Regions from separate parts of the Sphingobium sp. LF-16 genome, predicted to be linked through region 3. Evidence: riboswitches for the same ligand, from Rfam matches in the RefSeq annotation. Region 3 holds a riboswitch; each other region holds the start of a gene.
What was found. Region 3 has a riboswitch for cobalamin ahead of DIZ22_RS19660 (TonB-dependent receptor). Riboswitches for the same ligand answer to the same signal wherever they lie in the genome.
Positions count from the first base shown of each region.

Region 1: it holds a riboswitch for cobalamin, as region 3 does, so the genes downstream of both, DIZ22_RS00360 (TonB-dependent receptor) here and DIZ22_RS19660 (TonB-dependent receptor) in region 3, are expected to answer to the same signal.
Region 2: it holds a riboswitch for cobalamin, as region 3 does, so the genes downstream of both, cobW (cobalamin biosynthesis protein CobW) here and DIZ22_RS19660 (TonB-dependent receptor) in region 3, are expected to answer to the same signal.

Region 1 covers NZ_CP029335.1:64,927-70,840, forward strand. The annotation lists gene dapF (diaminopimelate epimerase) at 1-775, opposite strand, end outside; gene DIZ22_RS00355 (threonine/serine dehydratase) at 816-1,823, opposite strand; cobalamin riboswitch at 1,963-2,205, shown strand; gene DIZ22_RS00360 (TonB-dependent receptor) at 2,376-4,220, shown strand; gene DIZ22_RS00365 (iron ABC transporter permease) at 4,207-5,211, shown strand; gene DIZ22_RS00370 (ABC transporter ATP-binding protein) at 5,205-5,914, shown strand, end outside.
Region 2 covers NZ_CP029335.1:3,954,252-3,960,165, reverse strand. The annotation lists gene cobN (cobaltochelatase subunit CobN) at 1-2,960, opposite strand, end outside; gene cobW (cobalamin biosynthesis protein CobW) at 2,960-4,012, opposite strand; cobalamin riboswitch at 4,189-4,431, opposite strand; gene DIZ22_RS18600 (Rieske (2Fe-2S) protein) at 4,462-4,839, opposite strand; gene maiA (maleylacetoacetate isomerase) at 4,836-5,480, opposite strand; gene fahA (fumarylacetoacetase) at 5,477-5,914, opposite strand, start outside.
Region 3 covers NZ_CP029335.1:4,183,438-4,189,351, reverse strand. The annotation lists gene DIZ22_RS19680 (adenosylcobinamide-GDP ribazoletransferase) at 1-171, opposite strand, end outside; gene DIZ22_RS19675 (histidine phosphatase family protein) at 168-737, opposite strand; gene cobT (nicotinate-nucleotide--dimethylbenzimidazole phosphoribosyltransferase) at 734-1,747, opposite strand; gene DIZ22_RS19665 (DUF1636 domain-containing protein) at 1,744-2,151, opposite strand; gene DIZ22_RS19660 (TonB-dependent receptor) at 2,151-4,106, opposite strand; cobalamin riboswitch at 4,243-4,436, opposite strand; gene DIZ22_RS19655 (ABC transporter substrate-binding protein) at 4,503-5,363, shown strand; gene DIZ22_RS19650 (acyl-CoA thioesterase) at 5,376-5,774, opposite strand; gene DIZ22_RS19645 (S9 family peptidase) at 5,774-5,914, opposite strand, start outside.

The sequences.
Region 1 (5,914 bases), 450 kb from region 3:
GGGTGGCGGGGCCGGTCATGCGGATCGTGCCGCCCGGTGCCCAGTCGATCTCCAGGTCGCCGCCCGGCAGGCTGACCGTCACCGGGCCGGCCATCAGCTTGCGCCGGATCGCCGCGACGGCGGTGGCGCAGGCGCCGGTGCCGCAGGCGCGGGTCAGGCCGGCGCCGCGTTCCCAGACGATCAGGCGCAGATGCTGCGGGCCGACGACCTGCGCGAAATTGACGTTCACGCGAGCGGGGAAAAGCGGGTCATGCTCGATCAGCGGGCCGAGCCGTTCGAAATCGACCGCGTCCAGATCCTCGACGAAGAAGATCACATGCGGGTTGCCGACATTGACGGCGGCCGGCGCGGGCAAATCTTCCCAACTGGCCGACATCGTCAGCGTGTCCATCGGATAGCCAAGCGGGATCGCGTCCCAGTCGAAGCGGGGCGCGCCCATGTCGACGCTGGCGCCGCCGTCCAGGCCCTTGGCGTCGAGCAGCCCGGCCCTGGTGCGGATCAGCACGTCCTTGCCGACGAACAGCGGTACGCAGCGGGTGGCGTTGCCGCAGGCTTCCACTTCCGAACCGTCGGAATTGAAGATCAGCATCGACACGTCGGCCTGGTCGCCGGTCTCGGCATCGCCGATGACGATCAACTGGTCACAGCCGATGCCGGCATGGCGATCGGCAATGGCGCGGGCGCGCGCCTCCGTCATCGCGACCGGCGCTTGGCGCGCGTCGATCACGACGAAATCATTGCCCAGACCATGCATCTTGGAAAAGCGGCTCATCATGGCGCCGCATTTAGTGCGGGACGGGGCAAAAGACCAGCGGTCAGGCGTTCGGGCCGCCGATGATCGCGGCATAGGTGGCCGGATCGACATTGGCGCCGGAGATGACGAGGGCGGTGGCGCCGTCGGTGGGCGGGGCGAGGCCGGCGAGCATGGCGGCGAGCGCCACTGCACCGCCCGGCTCCACCACGAGCTTGAGCGTGGTGAAGGCGAAGCGCATCGCGTCGCGCACCTGATCGTCGCTGACGACCAGGCCGCCGGCCAGCAGGGCATGGTTGATCGGGAAGGTCAGCGCGCCGGGGCTGGGCGCCAGCAGGGCGTCGCAGATGCTGCGTGCGTCGGGCGAGACGCTTTCCCGCACGCCGCTGGCGAGCGAGCGAGCCGTGTCGTCGAAGCCGGCGGGTTCGACGGCATAGACGCTGATGTCGGGGCGGGCGGCCTTGACCGCCGTGGACGTGCCCGCGACCAGCCCGCCGCCACCGCAGCAGACGAGTATCTGTGCGAGGTCGGCGCTGGCGGCCTGGGCCTGGTCGAGTATTTCGAGGCCGATCGTGCCCTGGCCGGCGATGATGAAGGGATCGTCGAACGAGGGGACCAGCGTTGCGCCGCGTTCGGTGGCCAGGGCGGTGGCGATTGCCTCACGGCTCTGGGTGAAGCGGTCATAGGGGACGACCTCGGCGCCGAGCGCACGGGTGTTGGCGGTCTTGATCGCCGGGGCATCGGCCGGCATCACGATCGTGGCGGGAATGCCGAGCAGGCGCGCGGCAAAGGCGACGCCCTGGGCATGATTGCCCGAGGACCAGGCGACGACGCCCGCCGCCCGTTCCGCATCGTTCAGCCGGGCGAGGCGGTTATAGGCGCCGCGGAACTTGAACGATCCGCTATGCTGGGCGCCCTCGAACTTCACCAGCACGCGCCGGCCGCACAAATCGTTGAGCGCGGCATTCTCGATCAGCGGGGTACGGACCGCCGCCGGCGCGATCAGCCGCGCGGCATCGGCGACGTCGGCGGCAGTGATGGCCATCAAGGATAGATCTGGCGAATCGGACATGTCGGCTCCTTGGGTCAGAGGCCCCTGCATAGCCGGCCACCAGCACCGCGCAACGATCCGCCGGGGCGATCCTGGCCCGCTTGGCAGGGCTTGTGCTTTGGCTTATGGGGGCCGCGCGCCGGGGCGGTCAAAAGCCCCGGACGCGCATGATCGCGCCGGTGCCCGCAAGGGCTGAAAACGGGAATGCGGTGCGGGGGGCGCAGCCCTTCCAAATCCGCGGCTGTCCCTGCAACTGTAAGCGGTGAGCGCGATGCGCAGGGTTCCCAGGCTCTTCAAAAGGGGAGGGCCGGAACCGGCCACTGGACCGATAGGTCCGGGAAGGCTGGCGCATCGCTGCCCTGACCCGCGAGCCAGGAGACCTGCCGGCGTCTGGTCGCTCTTGCCCTGGCCCAGGGGATGGCCATGGCGCGGTGTTTCCGTCGAGCGACGCCCATGGCGGCCGGGGCCGCATCGGTGCGTGGGGCGGGGCGCTGGCGTCTTCCCGATCCTCACGCAGCGACCGCATGTGCGGACGCCCCGGTTCCAAATCGACGGACGCCGGGGGACGATAAAATGAAGATGTTGGGGATTTCGCTCATCGCGCTGCTGGCCGCTACGCCGGCACTGGCCCAGGATGACGATATCGTCGTCACCGCTTCGGGCATCGCACAGCCGCGCGACGAGGTCGGCCAGGCGATCACGGTGATCGATGCCGACACGATCAGGACGCGCCAGGCGGTCGATGTCGTCGACCTGCTCGCCACCACGCCGGGCGTCCGCTTCAGCCGCAACGGTTCCACCGGCGGCGTGACCGGCGTGTCGCTGCGCGGCGCGGAGACGACCCAGACGCTGGTGCTGATCGACGGGGTCAAGGTCAACGACCCGAGCGGCATCGGCGACGGCTATGATTTCGGCCATCTGTTGACCGGCAATATCCGCCGGATCGAAGTGCTGCGCGGCTCCAACTCGGTGGTCTATGGCAGCCAGGCGATCGGCGGCGTGGTCAATGTGATGACCGGCGCGCCCAGCGAGGGTTTCGAGGTTAACGCCTCGGCCGATTATGGCTATAGCGATACGCTGAACGCCAAGGCCGATGTGTCGGGCACGCATGGCGCGGTGTCGGGCGGCGTCGGCGTCGCCTATTTCAACACCGACGGCATTTCCTCGGTCGGCCGGTCGTTCGGCGGCGTGGAGAAGGATGGCTATGAGAATATCGCCACCAACGCCAAGCTGAAGATCGCTTTCACCGACAGCCTCAGCCTCGACCTGCGCGGCTATTATATCCATGCCGATCTCGACTATGACAGCTTCTTCGGCGCGCCGGCCGACAGCAGCGACGTCAGCAAGCTGGACCAATATGTCGGCTATGCCGGGATCAACCTGGCGCTGCTCGACGGCAAGCTGACCAACCGCGCCGCCGTTACCTGGATGCGCAACGACCGCGACTATTATTTCGTGCGCGGCACCGACCCGGATTATGGCTATTCGGGCACCAATCTGCGCTTCGAATATGAGGGCGTCTATGCCCCGGTGGATCAGGCCAAGCTGATCTTCGGCTATGAGCATGAGCGGCCGGACTATGAGTATTTCGGCTTTGGCGACATAGCGAGTGCGAAGGCGAACATCGACAGCGTCTATGCGCTGGCGGTGGTGAAGCCGCTTGCCGGCCTCGCCGTCACGGGCGGGCTGCGCCATGACGATCATAGCCAGTTCGACGGCGCGACCACCTTTGGTGCCAACGCCAATTACACGCCGAACGCGGGCGCCACCAATATCCGCCTCTCCTATGGCGAAGGGTTCAAGGCGCCGTCGCTCTATCAGCTCTACGACACCTATAGCGGCAACAGCGCGCTGCGGCCGGAGCGGTCGAAAAGCTATGATATCGGCTTCGACCAGAGCCTGGACGGGGACAAGGCGGTGCTGTCGCTGACCGCCTTCCGGCGCGATACTCGCAACCAGATCAACTATGATTATGCGACCTACACCTATGGCAATCTAGACCGGACCCGCGCCAAGGGCGTGGAAGCGACGCTGACGCTGAAGCCGGTCGAGGCGCTGACGGTGGCGGCCTCCTACTCCTATGTCGATGCGCGCGACCGGTCGGGCGGGGGCACCGACGGCAATCGCCTGCCGCGCCGCGCCGCCAATGCGGTCAGTGTGTCGGCCGACTATCTCTGGTCCTTCGGCCTGTCGACCGGCGCGACGCTGACCATGGTCGGCGACAGCTATGACGACACGGCCAACACGCGCCGGCTCGACGGCTATGCGCTGGCCGGGCTGCGCGCGTCCCTCCCCGTGGGCGACCATCTCGAAGTCTATGGCCGGATCGACAATCTGTTCGATGCGGATTACGCCACGGCCTATGGCTATGGCACCTATGGCCGGTCGGCCTATGGCGGCGTGCGTGTCCGCTTCTAAGGGGCGGCGGCATCCCCTGTTGCTGCCGGGGCTGATCGCCCTGCTGCTGGTCGCGGCCATCGCATCGGTCGCGCTGGGATCGGTGACGATTGCGCCGGGCCGCATCCTGACGGTGCTGGCGGGCGGCGGCGACATGGTGGCGCGGGCGATCGTCATCGACCTGCGCCTGCCGCGCATGGCGATCGGCCTGCTGGTCGGCGCCATGCTGGGCCTGTCGGGCGCGGCCCTGCAGGGTTATCTGCGTAATCCTCTGGCGGAGCCCGCCGTGCTGGGCGTGTCCAATGCGGCGGCGCTGGGTGCGGTGATCGCGCTTTATTTCGGCCTGTCCGAACTGCACCCGATGGCGTTGCCGCTGCTGGCGATCGTCACCGCGCTGGCGGCGATCGGCGCGCTGTTCCTGCTTGCCGGGCCGTCGGAAAGCCCGTTGACGCTGATCCTGGCCGGGATCGCGGTCGCAACGCTGGCGGGGGCGGGGATCAGCCTGGCGCTCAACCTGTCGCCCAATCCCTTTGCCGCGATGGAGATTATGAGCTGGCTGATGGGGAGCTTGGAAAATCGCAGCATCGACCATCTGCTGCTGGCGCTGCCCTGCATCGCGGTTGGCGCGGCGCTGCTGCTTTATGACGGACGCGCGCTCGACGCGCTGACCCTGGGCGAGGATGGCGCGCGGGCGCTGGGCGTCGACCTGTCGCGGGCGCGGCTTCGGCTGATGGCGGGGGTGGCAATCGGTGTCGGCGGCGCGGTGGCGGTGACCGGATCGATCGGCTTCGTCGGCCTGATCGTGCCGCATCTGGTGCGACCGCTGACCGATCGCTCGCCTTCCGCGCTGCTGTTGCCGTCCATGCTGGGCGGCGCGGTGCTGCTGACCCTGGCCGATATCGGCGTGCGCATCATCCCGACCAGCAGCGAGCTGAAACTGGGCGTGCTGACCGCGATCCTTGGTGTGCCGGTCTTCCTCATTCACCTGATGCGGGAGCGGCGGCTATGGTGACCCTGTCGACCGAGCAACTGGACGTCCGGCTGGGTCGCCATCTGGCGGTGCGTGGCGTCCATCTGACCATGGCGCCGGGCCAGTTGATCGGAGTGATCGGCCCCAATGGCGCGGGCAAGTCGACCCTGGTGCGGGCGCTGCTGGGGCTGGTGAAGCCGGCCGCCGGCCGCGCGCTGCTGGACGGGGCGCCGGTCGAGCGGATGTCGCGCCAGGCGGTCGCGCGGTCCATCGCCTATCTGCCGCAGGGCCAGACATTGCACTGGCCCTTGGCAGTCGAGCGGCTGGTGGCGCTGGGCCGATTGCCGCATCTGGGGCCTTTGTCGCGCCTGACCGCCGACGATGAGGCGGCGATCGAGGATGCCATGGTCCGCGCCGATGTCGCCGGCTTCAAGGGGCGGATCGCGACCGAGCTGTCGGGCGGCGAGCGGGCGCGGGTGCTGCTCGCGCGGGCGCTGGCGGTGGGCGCGCCGGCGCTGATCGCCGACGAGCCGCTCGCCGCGCTCGACCCCGGCCACCAGATCGATGTGATGGCCTTGTTGCGGGCGCAGGCGCAGGGCGGGGCGCTGGTCGTCACCGTGCTCCACGACCTCGCCATGGCGGCGCGCTATTGCGATCGGCTGCTGCTGATGGATGGCGGCGCGCTGGTGGCGGACGGCGCGCCGATGGAAGTGCTGACGCCGGAGCGGCTGGCATCCGTCTATGG
Region 2 (5,914 bases), 230 kb from region 3:
CGATGCCGGGCGGCGGCGGGGTTATCCTCGTCCGGCTCATCGAGCGCCATCACCGCGCGGGCGGCGCTGTCGATAAGGTCGATCTGTTCGGGAAAGGCGTCGCGGAAGAAGCCTGAGACGCGCAAGGTCACGTCGACGCGCGGCCGACCCAACTCGGCCAGCGTCATCATCTCGAAGCCGACGACCCGCCCCGAACTCCATTCCCAGCGCGGCCGCACCCCCATCAGCGCCAGCGCCTGCGCAATATCATCGCCGCCGGTGCGCATGTTCGCCGTGCCCCAGGCGGACAGGGCGATGGCACGGGGATAGTCGCCCTCGCGCTGGAGATAATCGTCGACCAGCAATTGCGCCGATCGCTGGCCCAGATCCCAGGCGACCGCGGTCGGCACCGCGCGGGTATCGACCGAAAAGAAATTGCGCCCGGTCGGCAGCACGTCGGGCCGGCCGCGCGTCGGCGCGCCCGATGGCCCCGGCAGCACGAACCGCCCGTCGAGTCCCGCCAGCAGGGCCGCCGCCTCGCGCGGGCCACAGGCATCGACGCGCGGCGCCAGATCATCGGCGATCGCCGCCAGCACGGCGGCGCTAGCCGGGCCGACCGGCGCCGCGCCGTCGACCAGCGCCGCCGCCAGCAGTTCCAGCCGCTCGACCATGTCCCCATATGTGCGCCAGGCATCTGTGGATAAGTCGGCCAGCGCCGCCGGACGCGGCCCATGCCATGGCGCCCCCAGCACGCAATCGAGCGGATCGAAACCCAGCCCCAGATCATCGGCCAGCGCCCGCAGCAGCGACGCCTGCCCCGGATGCTCCAGGCCACGCGGGGTGCGCGCCAGCGCGATCAGCAGGTCGCGTCGCAGCCGCCCTTGCGGCGAAGCGGTGAAGACATGCAGCCCGTCGCGGATCTGCAATTCCTTCAGCTCACACAGATAATTGTCGATCGCGGCGAGCGCGTCGTCATCGTCGCCGGCGGCGCCGGCATCCTTGTCCAGCCCCTGGCTGCGGGCGAGGTCGATGATATCGCGGCGCAGCCGGTCGAGCCGGCGCGGGTCCATGCCAGCGGCAAGATAATATTCGTCCACCAGCGCTTCCAGCTGCTTGAGCGGCCCATAGCTTTCCGCCCGCGTCAGCGGCGGGGTCAGATGGTCGAGGATGACGGCGCCGATGCGGCGCTTGGCCTGTGTCCCCTCGCCCGGATCATTGACGATGAAGGGATAGAGTTGCGGCACCGGCCCGGCGCAGATTTCGGGGAAGCAGTCGGCCGAAAGCGACACCGCCTTGCCCGGCAGCCATTCCAGATTGCCATGCTTGCCGACATGGACCAGCGCCTGCGCGCCGAAGTCCTGCGCCAGCCAGACATGAAAGGCGAGATAGGCGTGGGGCGGCGGCAGCGCGGGGTCATGATAGCTGCTCTTGGGATCGATATTATAGCCGCGCGCCGGCTGCACCGCGATCGCGACATGGCCAAAGCGATGGACGGCAAGGCGAAACGCTCCGTCGCGCACGAAGGGATCGGCTTCCGGCGGTCCCCAGCGATCGACCATGGCGTCACGCGCGCTGTCGGGCAGAGCGGCAAGGGCCGCGCGATAGATATCGAGCGACAGGCGGACCTCGCCCGGCCGATCCAGCGACGCCCGATCATTGGTGACGCCGCCGGTCATCAGCCGCATCAGCGCGGCGCCGTCGCGCGGGGCGTCGCCGATCGCATAGCCGGCCTCACCCAGCCGGCACAGGATCGCGGCGGCGCTGGCCGGCGTGTCGAGACCCACGCCATTGCCGATCCGCCCATCGCGATTGGGATAATTGGCCAGCACCAGCGCGACCCGGCGCTCGGCCGGCGCAGTGCGGCGCAGTGCCGCCCAGTTGCGCGCCAGATCGGCGACGAAGGCGACCCGGTCGGGTGCCACGCGCGGTACGACGATGCCACACTGGGTGCGTTCATCGAACCGCTCGGCCGCCTTGAAGGCGACGGCGCGGGTGAAGAGGCGCCCGTCCACTTCCGGCAGGGCGACATTCATCGCCAGGTCGCGCGGGCCAAGGCCACGGGCGGACCCGCGCCAGCTGCCTTCCTCGACCCCGGCAAAGGCGGTCTGCAGGATCGAGCAGTCGGCCTGTTCCAAGATGCCCGGCACGCGCGGCTCGGACGACGACGAGGCGGCGAAGCTGGTCGCATTGACGATGATGTCGGGCGCGATGTCGGCCAGCAGCCCGCCGAGCCAGTCGCGCACGAACGGCTCGCGCAGCGCGCGGACATGCACGGCGGCAACGTTGAAGTCGCGCGCGCCAAGGGCCGCGACCATCGCATCGACCGCGCTCAGCGTGCCGGCGACCACCAAAGCGCGGTAGAAGATCAGCAGCGCCACCGGCCGCCCCTCGACCCAGGTCGCGCGCAGTTCCGCCACGCCGGGCCGGTCATGGCCGGGCAAATAGAGGCCCGCGTCGGCGATCGGCAGCGGATGATTGGGGTCGCCCGCATCCGCGCCGGTCAGCCGGGCGGCGCAGCGCAGGAAGGACAAAGCATTGGCGGTGCCGCCCTGGCGCAGATAGTCCCGCAACTGCTCGCGCATCGCCGCCGGCACGGTGGAGGCGAGGTCCAGCGCGGGATCGCCCTCGCGCCCGTCGGCGATCGCGGCGAAGGCGATGCCGCGTTCGCGCGCGACCTGCGCAATCTCGTCCACGCCATAGGGCCAATAGCTTTTGCCGCCGAGCAGGATGACGCAGACGAAGCGCGCCTTGGCGATCACCTTCTCGACATAGAGATCGACCGAATAGGGATGTTTGAGCTGCAGCAGATTGGCCAGCCGCACGGTCGGCGCGTCATCGGGCAGGCGCGCGGCGGCGGCGGCGAAACAGGCCAGGTCGCTGTCCGCCACGGTCAGGATGACGATGTCGCCGGGCGGCTGGTCGAGGTCGATCGCCTCCTCGCCGTCGCTGATCGTTCCCGGCGTGGCGGACAGAAGATGCATCAGCCGAGCACGGCCTGGATGTCGGCCTCGATCGCGGCGCGGTCCAGCCCCTTCTGGCCGATCACCACCAGCTGGGTGCGGCGCGCTTCCTGCGGCTGCCAGGGACGGTCGAAGAAATGCTGGATGCGCGGGCCGACCGCCTGCACGACGAGCCGCATCGGCTTGCCCGCGACCGCGACCATGCCCTTGACGCGCAGCACGTCATGGGTGGCGATCAGCGCGGACAGCGCCTCCACCAGCGTGTCGGGATCGACAACCGCATCGCCGCCGACGACGAAGCTGTCGAAATCATCATGGTCATGATCCTCGCCCTCCGCCTCATGGTGCGAGGGCCGGGCGTCGAGATCATCCTCCGCCGCCGCGACGATGCCCAGCAGCGCGCCGATATCGACCGCACCATGGGCGGCGCGGACGATCTTTACGCCGGGCCGCGTCTCGGCATCGACCTGCGCCTCGACCGCGGCCAGCGTGTCGGCATCGACCAGGTCGCTCTTGTTCAGCACCACCATATCGGCACAGGCGAGCTGATCCTCGAACAATTCCTCCAGCGGGCTGTCATGGTCCAGATTGGGATCGGCGGCACGCGCGGCGGCCAGCGCCGCCTCGTCGGTGGCAAAGCGACCGGCAGCGACCGCATCGGCGTCGATCAGCGCGACCACCCCGTCCACCGTGGCGCGGGTGCGGATGTCGGGCCACTGGAAGGCCTTGACCAGCGGCTTGGGCAGGGCCAGCCCCGACGTCTCGATGATGATATGGTCGGGCGGGCTCGGCCGGTCGAGCAGCGCGGTCATGGTCGGCAGGAAATCGTCGGCCACGGTGCAGCAGATGCAGCCATTGGCCAGCTCGACAATATCCTCTTCCGGGCAGGCGGCGTCGTTGCAGCCCTTCACCAGTTCGCCGTCGACGCCGACATCGCCAAATTCGTTGATGATGAGGGCCAGGCGGCGCCCCTTCGCATTTTCCAGCAGGTGGCGGATCAGCGTGGTCTTGCCCGCGCCCAGGAAGCCGGTGATGACGGTGGTCGGAATCTTGGCAGATGCAGTGTTGGCCATGACAAATACTCGCGCGCCGGAGCAACCGGGGCGGGAGCGAACCGGGCGCGAACGCACGGCCGGCCGGCATCGCGGACGGGCGCTTGTTCGCCCGCAGATGCGTGACCGCGCGGCTCCAGCCGCCAACCTGTCGCTCAGACGGAACACCGTGCCCCGGCCATCCCCTGGACCAAAGCAAGAGCGACCTAAACGCTGGCAGGTCTCCTGGCTTGCGGGTCATAGCGGGAGGAACGGCCTTCCCAGGCCTCGCATGATTTAGCGTCCGGCCCAGTGGCTGCTAATCCCGCATCGGGGACAGCCTTGTTCATCACGCTCGCCGCTCACAGTTGCAGGGACAGCTGCGGACTTGGATGCCATGGCATCCGCACCGCCTTCCCATTTTAAGCCCCCGTGGGGGCACCGGCGCGATCATGTCGGGACGATGCGAAGCGCCGTCCCTGGGCCGGTTCCTAGTCGCTTTGGGCAGCGGTGACAATCCAGCCATCGGCCATGGCGAGCGGCCAGGGCGTAAGGCGCTGGCCGACACAAGGGCCGCCGACGCAGGCGCCATCGTCGCGGCGGAACAGGGCGCCGTGCCAGCTACATCTTATATGGCTGCCATCCGGGGTCAGATAATCATCGAGCTGCTGCGCGAGCGGCAGGCCGGCATGGGGGCATTGATCGACAAAGCCGGCGACATGATCGCCATCCCGCACGGCAAAGCCATGGAAGCGGCCGGCGCGCATCTGCAGCACGAAATTGCGCGCCTTGCCATCGGCGATCTGCGCGATCGGGCAGAGGCGCACACCCGCCGGCGTCGCGAACAGGCGCGTGTCACTGACGCTCATATGTCAGAGTCGGGCTGGCGATCGGGGTGCGCGGCGGCAAAGGCGGGGAGCGCGCATGCCGCCGCGTCCACGGCGCACAGCCGCGGAAAGGGCGTCAGGTCGACGCCGAAGCGCCGGGCATTGTAGAGCTGGGGCACGATATGGCAGTCGGCGAAGCTGGGGCGGTCCCCGAACGCATAGGTGCCGCCGTGACGGGCGATCAGCGTTTCGAGCGCGGCGAAGCCCTCGCCGGTCCAGCGGCCGATCCAGGCGCGGACCTGATTCTCGCTGGCACCAAAATCCTGCCGCAGCGCCTGCAACACGCGCAGATTGCCGAGCGGATGGATATCGCAGGCGATGATGCCGGCCATGGCACGGACGATCGCGGCATCGCCGGGGTCGGCGGGCAGCAAGGACGGCTGCGGCCAGCGCGCTTCGATCCATTCCAGGATCGCGCCGCTCTGCGTCAGCACGCTGTCGCCATCGACCAGTGCGGGCACCAGCCCCTGCGGCGCCAGCGCCTGATAGTCGGGTGCCCGCTGCGCACCGCTGCGCAGGTCATGGGCGACCTGCGCATAGTCGACACCCTTCAGGGCCAGCGCGATCCGCACGCGATAGCTCGCGCTTGACCGCCAATAGCCATGAAGGGTGAGGTCGCTCATCGCGCCGGCACGATCATCGCGCGGCATTCGCCAAAGCCGATCGACACATGGCCGGGGGCCGACGCGGTGGCGCGCAATGTCACCTCGTCGCCATCCTCCAGGAAGCTGCGCGTCTCGCCCGATGGCAGGCTGATCGGCTCGCGGCCGCCGCTGCTGATTTCCATCAGGCTGCCATAGCCATCGCGCGTCGGGGCGGAGATGGTGCCGCTGCCCAGCAGGTCGCCCGGCATCAGGTTGCAGCCATTGGAGGCATGATGGGTGACGATCTGGCTGACGGTCCAGTACATGTTGCTCGCCGGCCCCTGGCTGAGCCGCATCGACGGCTGGCCCGCGTCGCGCATCGCCTGGGTGGAGAGATACACTTCCAAGGTCAGCGCCAGCGCGCCATGGGCCTGATCGTCGGCATCGCTGAGGTAAGGCAGCGGCGCGGGATC
Region 3 (5,914 bases):
CCAGGGATCGATGCGAACGCCAAGATTGACAGCGAACATGACAGATAGACCGACAATCGCGCCGACCGCCGGAAACCATCGGAACGACCGTGCGAAGTGTGTCTCGTTCGCTGTCACCTTCGGCATCGGCAGGCGGGTCAGAAACTGGATGGCAAGGACCAGCCCCTTCATGGGCGCAGGCCCGTGATGCGGGCGAGCGGCGGTTCACCGGTCCAGCGTTCCAGCGACAGCAAGGCGGCATAGGGCAGGCCGAAGCTCCAGCTCTGCTGCACGCTGAACCCGCACAGATGGGCCAGCGCCGCGCGCATCGCCCCGCCATGGGTCAGCACCAATGTGGGCACGCGCGGCAGATCCTCGACAGCATCGGCGATCCGCCCCAGCAATGCCGTCCAGCCCTCGCTGCCCGGCGGCGCGAAGCCATCGGGATCCTGCCAGAAACGGGCGAGCGCCTCGGGATCGACATCGGCCGGGGCCAGACCATCCCAGATGCCGAAATCCAGTTCCCGCCAGCGCGGATCGACCCATACCGGCAAGCCGGCGCGCTCGCCGATCGCGGTCGCCGCCTGCCGGGCGCGCTGCAGGTCGGACGTCACGATCATCTCGATCTCCAGCCCCTCCGCCTGCGCCAGGCAGGCATCGATGCCCGCGCGCGTCGGCACGCTGTCGGTCCGCCCCAGCAACAGGCCGGGCGTCTCGGGCGCGCCATGCCGCAGCAGGTGGAGCGGCATGCCCATCATGTCGCGGTCGACACCGCCGCCTCGGCAAAGGTCGCCATGCCGCTATGCGCGGCTACGGCCGCACGGACGATATTGGCCGCCACCGCCGCGCCGCTGCCTTCGCCCAATCGCATGTCGAGGCTCAGCAGCGGTTCAAGGCCCATCCGCTCCAGCAGCAGGCCATGGCCCGGCTCGGCCGAGCAATGGCCGGCCAGGCAATGGTCGGCAAAGACCGGCACCTGCGCCACCAGCGGCGCGATCGCGGCGCAACTGATGAAACCGTCGAGCAGCACCGGCACGCCCAGCTGGCGGGCGCGCAGCACCGCGCCGGCAATCGCCGCCAGTTCGCGCCCGCCCAGCCGGCGCAGTGTTTCAAAGGCTCTGTCCGGCGCATCGGCATGGAAGGCGAGCGCGCGATCGATCGTCGCGATCTTGCGCGCAATCCCCTCGCCATCGACGCCCGTACCGGGACCAACCCAGTCACTGACCTTTCCGCCGAAGCTGCGGGCGCTCAGGGCTGCTGCGGCGGTCGAATTGCCGATCCCCATCTCGCCCACGACCAGCAGGTCCAGATCCTCTTCGGCCGCCGCCGCGCCGATCGACAGCGCGGTCAGGCACTCCTCCTCGGTCATGGCCGGGGCGATGGTGAAGTCCGCCGTTGGCCGGTCCAGATCGATCGATCGCACCGCCAGTTCCAGCCCGGCCACACCGGCCAGCGCGTTAATCGCCGCGCCGCCGGCGGCGAAATTGGCGACCATCTGCGCGGTCACGGCGGCGGGATAGGCGCTGACGCCATGGACGGTGAAGCCATGATTGCCGGCAAAGATCGCGGCACGCGCCCGTTCCAGGCGCGGCACCGCGCGCCCCTGCCAGCTTGCCATGAAGATCGCGACATCCTCCAGCCGGCCGAGCGCCCCCAATGGCTTGGTCAGCTCGGCCTGCCGCGCGCGTGCCGCCGCGCTCGCCAGTTCCTCGGCCGGTGGCAGGTTGGCCAGGGCATTCTCAAAATCGGTGATCGAGGCGAAGCTCATTCGACGACAAATCCTTCCGGCGGGGTACGGGTGATGAAATGGCCCTTCACGCCTTCGGGCCACTCACGAAAGGCGACGCGGCCATGATCGCTGGCGGCATAGGCAATGGCGTAATCGAGGATCGCGCGTGCCGCATCGGCATCCGGGGTGAACCGCCCCATGACATAGCCGACCTTGCCGGGCGCGCGCAGATGGACGGTGCAATGATCCTGGCAGGCGAACAGGCAGGGCATGTCCTGCACCGCGACGGTGGCATAGCACGGGTCGGAGGCCTGCACCGTGCGCAGCGCCTCCGCCAGCCGTGCCCCGCCGCGCACGCCCTCCCCGTCCTCCCGCGCTTCGGCCGAATGACGGCAGGTATTGCAGGCGACGATGGCGGGGCCGGGTTCGACGGGACGCAGCATCAGAAGCGCCCCCGGAAGCCGGCATAGATGCTGCGGCCGAGCGTGCCATAGCGATAGGCCGTCATGTAGTTCTCGTCGAAGAGATTCTCGACGCGGGCGAACAGGCGCAACGCCGGGGTGAACGCATATTCGGCGCGCAGGTCGACCAGCGTATAATCGTCCAGCCGCGTCGTGTTGGCCGCATTGTCATAGCTGTGGCCGGACCAGCGCACCGCCGCGCCGGTGGTGAGGCCGAAGGGCCAGGCATAGCTGATCGACCCATTGGCGCTGTTGCGCGGCCGGCGCGGCAGCCAATTGCCTTCGTTCGCAGTGTCCTCCGAACGATCCTCCGCCACGGTCCAGCTATAATTGCCGTCAATGGTCAGCCCCTTGACCGGCTCGACCGCCACCTGCGCCTCTATCCCATGCGCCTTGGCGCGCGCGACATTGAGATAATAGCCATAGCGGCGGGTGGTGGTGCCGGGCGTGAAGCAGCGCGGATCGGTCGAGCTGGTGGAACAGCTATTATAGATGATCTGGTCGGTCGTGGTCCGGTCGAACCAGGTCGCGCCCAGCCGCAGCTTCTCGCCAAGGAAGCGCTGCTCCGCGCCCGCTTCCCAGCCATGGGCGCGTTCGGGGTCGAGCGCCTGATTCCCATATTCGGAAAAGAGCTGATAGAGGGTCGGCGCCTTGAACCCCTCGCCATAGCTGGCGCGCAGCACCGTCCCGGTCGGCAGCGCCCAGACGCCCCCGGCGGAAAAGAGGGTACGGCCGCCATAGCGATCATGATCGTCATAGCGCAGCCCGCCAGTCAGGGTCAGGCCCGTAATCGGCTGGGCATTAAGCTGGCCATAGACGCTGGTGATCTCCGCCTTGCCGCGGGCCGGGTCGGGAATCGGCACCGAAAGCGAGGCCGAAGGCGACACGCTGCGGAAGCGGCTATTCTCATTCTCCACCCCGAACAGCGCGGTCCAGCCGTCGGCGATCGCGAAGCTGCCCTGATATTCGAGCCGCTGGTTGCGCCCGGCGGCGTCGAAGCTCTGCTTGCGCGGGTTGCGCGGGTCATAATTGTCGCGATCGGTGTCGGTATAGCCATAGCCGAAACGGTTGCGGAAGCGGCCGTCGAGCAGTGCGACGTTAAGGCCGGCATAGCCGACAAATTCGCGATTGGTGCCATAGGCGGGGCTGTCCGCGCTGGTCGCGTCGAAATCGACATGGCCATCGGAATAATAGCCGCGCAGGTCCGCGCTGATTCCGTCCGCCAGCGCCACCTCGACCCGGCCGGTGACGCTGCGGTTGGTATAGCCGTCCTTCTCCTTGCCGCCAAAGGCCGGGCTGATCGCCGAAATGCCGTCGGTGGTGAAGCTCTGGCCACCGATCCTCCAACTGACCGGGCCGGTCTTGCCGCCCAATGCCGCGCGGGCGCTGACCGTGTCGCGCGACCCCGCCTCTATGTCGAAGCTCCCCTCCAGCGCCTTTTCGGGCATGGCGGTGACGACATTGACGACGCCACCGATTGCCTGACTGCCCCACAGGGTCGACTGGGGACCGCGCAGCACTTCTATGCGCGAGGCGTCGCCGACCAGCAGATTGGCGAAATTATAGCCGCCGCCGGCCGAGGACGGATCGTTGAGCTTCACCCCGTCGATCACGACCACGGTCTGGTCGGATTCCGCGCCGCGGATGCGCAGCGACGTCGCCGTGCCATAGCCGCCATTGCGCGAGATGCTGACGCCGGGCGTGCGCAGCAGCAATTCGGTGACGCCCAGATCCTGCGCCCGGTCGATCGCCGCCTTGTCGAGCACGGTGACGGAGGCCGGCACCTGATCGGCCGGCGTGGCGAGGCGGGTCGCGGTGACGAGGATCGAGGATGCCCCGGCATCGGCGGCGGCATCGGGCGGTGGCGCCTGCTGCGCCTCTTCGGCGAAAGCGGTGGTGGAGAGAAGGAAAGAACAGAAAGTCAGATATTTGAACACATGAGCCCCCGGACGAGGGACCGCATCCCAGGGACGATATCGGTGCCCGGCCGGGCGCGACATGGTCCCCGCACCTATGCGGTCCACCTGTCGCCACGCGGGTTCACCCCCGTCCGCTCGGCACACCCTGTCCGCGCGAAGGACGACCGCGACGGGCAGGTCTCCTGGCTCGCGGGTCATCGCTGATTCATGCCGCCTTCTCAGAACCTTGCGGTCCCAATGGCATATGGCACAAAGGCTCGCCGCTCACAGTTGCAGGGGCAGCCGGGGTCTTGAACCCCATTCCCTTTTCATCCCCGCTGCCGGGGAACCTGTCGCAGTCCGGGCGATAGGCGAGCCCGACTGGAGCGTCAATCTTCCTTGCCTGGCGGAGCGCGCCGGCTAAGGGAGGTGGCCATGCGGATATTTGCGCCCATCGGCCCCGGCAAGGGGATGATCGCCCTGATGATCGCCCTGATCGGCGGTGCCACATTATGGGCGGCCACCGCGCGCCAGCCTGCCAATGCAGGCAAACGTCCGCAACGGATCGTGTCGCTCAACCTGTGCGCCGACCAGTTGCTGGTGGCGCTGGCCGATCGCGACCAGATTGCCGGCCTGACCCATAATGCCGGCGATCGGCAGATGTCGGCGGTGGCTGCCGCGACCCGCGGCCTGCCCATCCTCGACGGATCGGCCGAGCAGATTTTGGCGACCAATCCAGACTTGGTGATCGGCATGCCGGCGCGGCGCAATCCGGCGATCGCGATCCTCAAGGCCCAGCATTATCCCGCCGTCGACCTGAAAAGCGCGGACAGCTATGCCGATATCGTCGCGTCGATCCGCACGGTGGCGCAGGCGATCGGCCATGCCGACCGGGGCGAAGCGATGATCGCGCGGATGGACCGGGAGCTTGCCGCCCTGCCCCGTGCGCCGAAGCCGAAGGTCGCCGCCTATTATCAGCGGCGCGGCTACATGACCGGCACCGGCACGTTGGTCGACGACCTGATGACGCGGGCAGGGCTGCGCAACCTGGCCGCCGACCTTGGCAAGCCGGCGATCGCGCAGGTCAGCCTGGAGGAGATGGTCGCCGCCCGGCCCGATTATCTGATCGTCGAGAGCGCCACCGACCGGATCACCGACCAGGGCACCGAAATGCTGCACCATCCGGTGCTACGCGACATAGCGCGCATCAGCCTGCCCCAGGCCTGGACCGTGTGCGGTGGTCCTGCCTATGTGCAGGCGGCACGCGCCCTCTCCCAAGCCGTCAGCGCCCGCTGAAGCTGGGCCGGCTCAGCCCTCGATGAAGTTTGCGGCGACTTCGGCCGGCACCCGCATCAATCGGCCGCTCTCCTTGTCGATCATCGCCCAGGTGGATTTGGCAGACACCTTCACCTTGCCGTCCGGCCCGGTGAACTCGATCAGCCGGTCGAACCGCGCGCCGCGCGGTCCTTCCGGAATCCAGGTGCGGCCCGACACGACATCGCCCTCGGTCACGTTACCGCGATAATCGACCTCATGCCGGGTCACGACCCAGATATAGGCGTCGACATGGGCCGGATCGGCATCGGTCATCCAATGTTCGACCGACAATTGCTCCATCCACTGCACCCACACCGCGTTGTTCACATGGCCCAGCACATCGATATGCTCGGGCCTTGCGGTGAATTGCTTGGTGAAGCTCGACGCCATCAGCCTTCCACTCCCAGCTGCCACAGGATGAACGCAAATTCCTCGGCGGTCTCGTGCAGGCTCTCGAACCGCCCGGACTTGCCACCATGTCCCGCGCCCATATTGGTCTTGAGCAGCAGGATATTGCTGTCGGTCTTGGT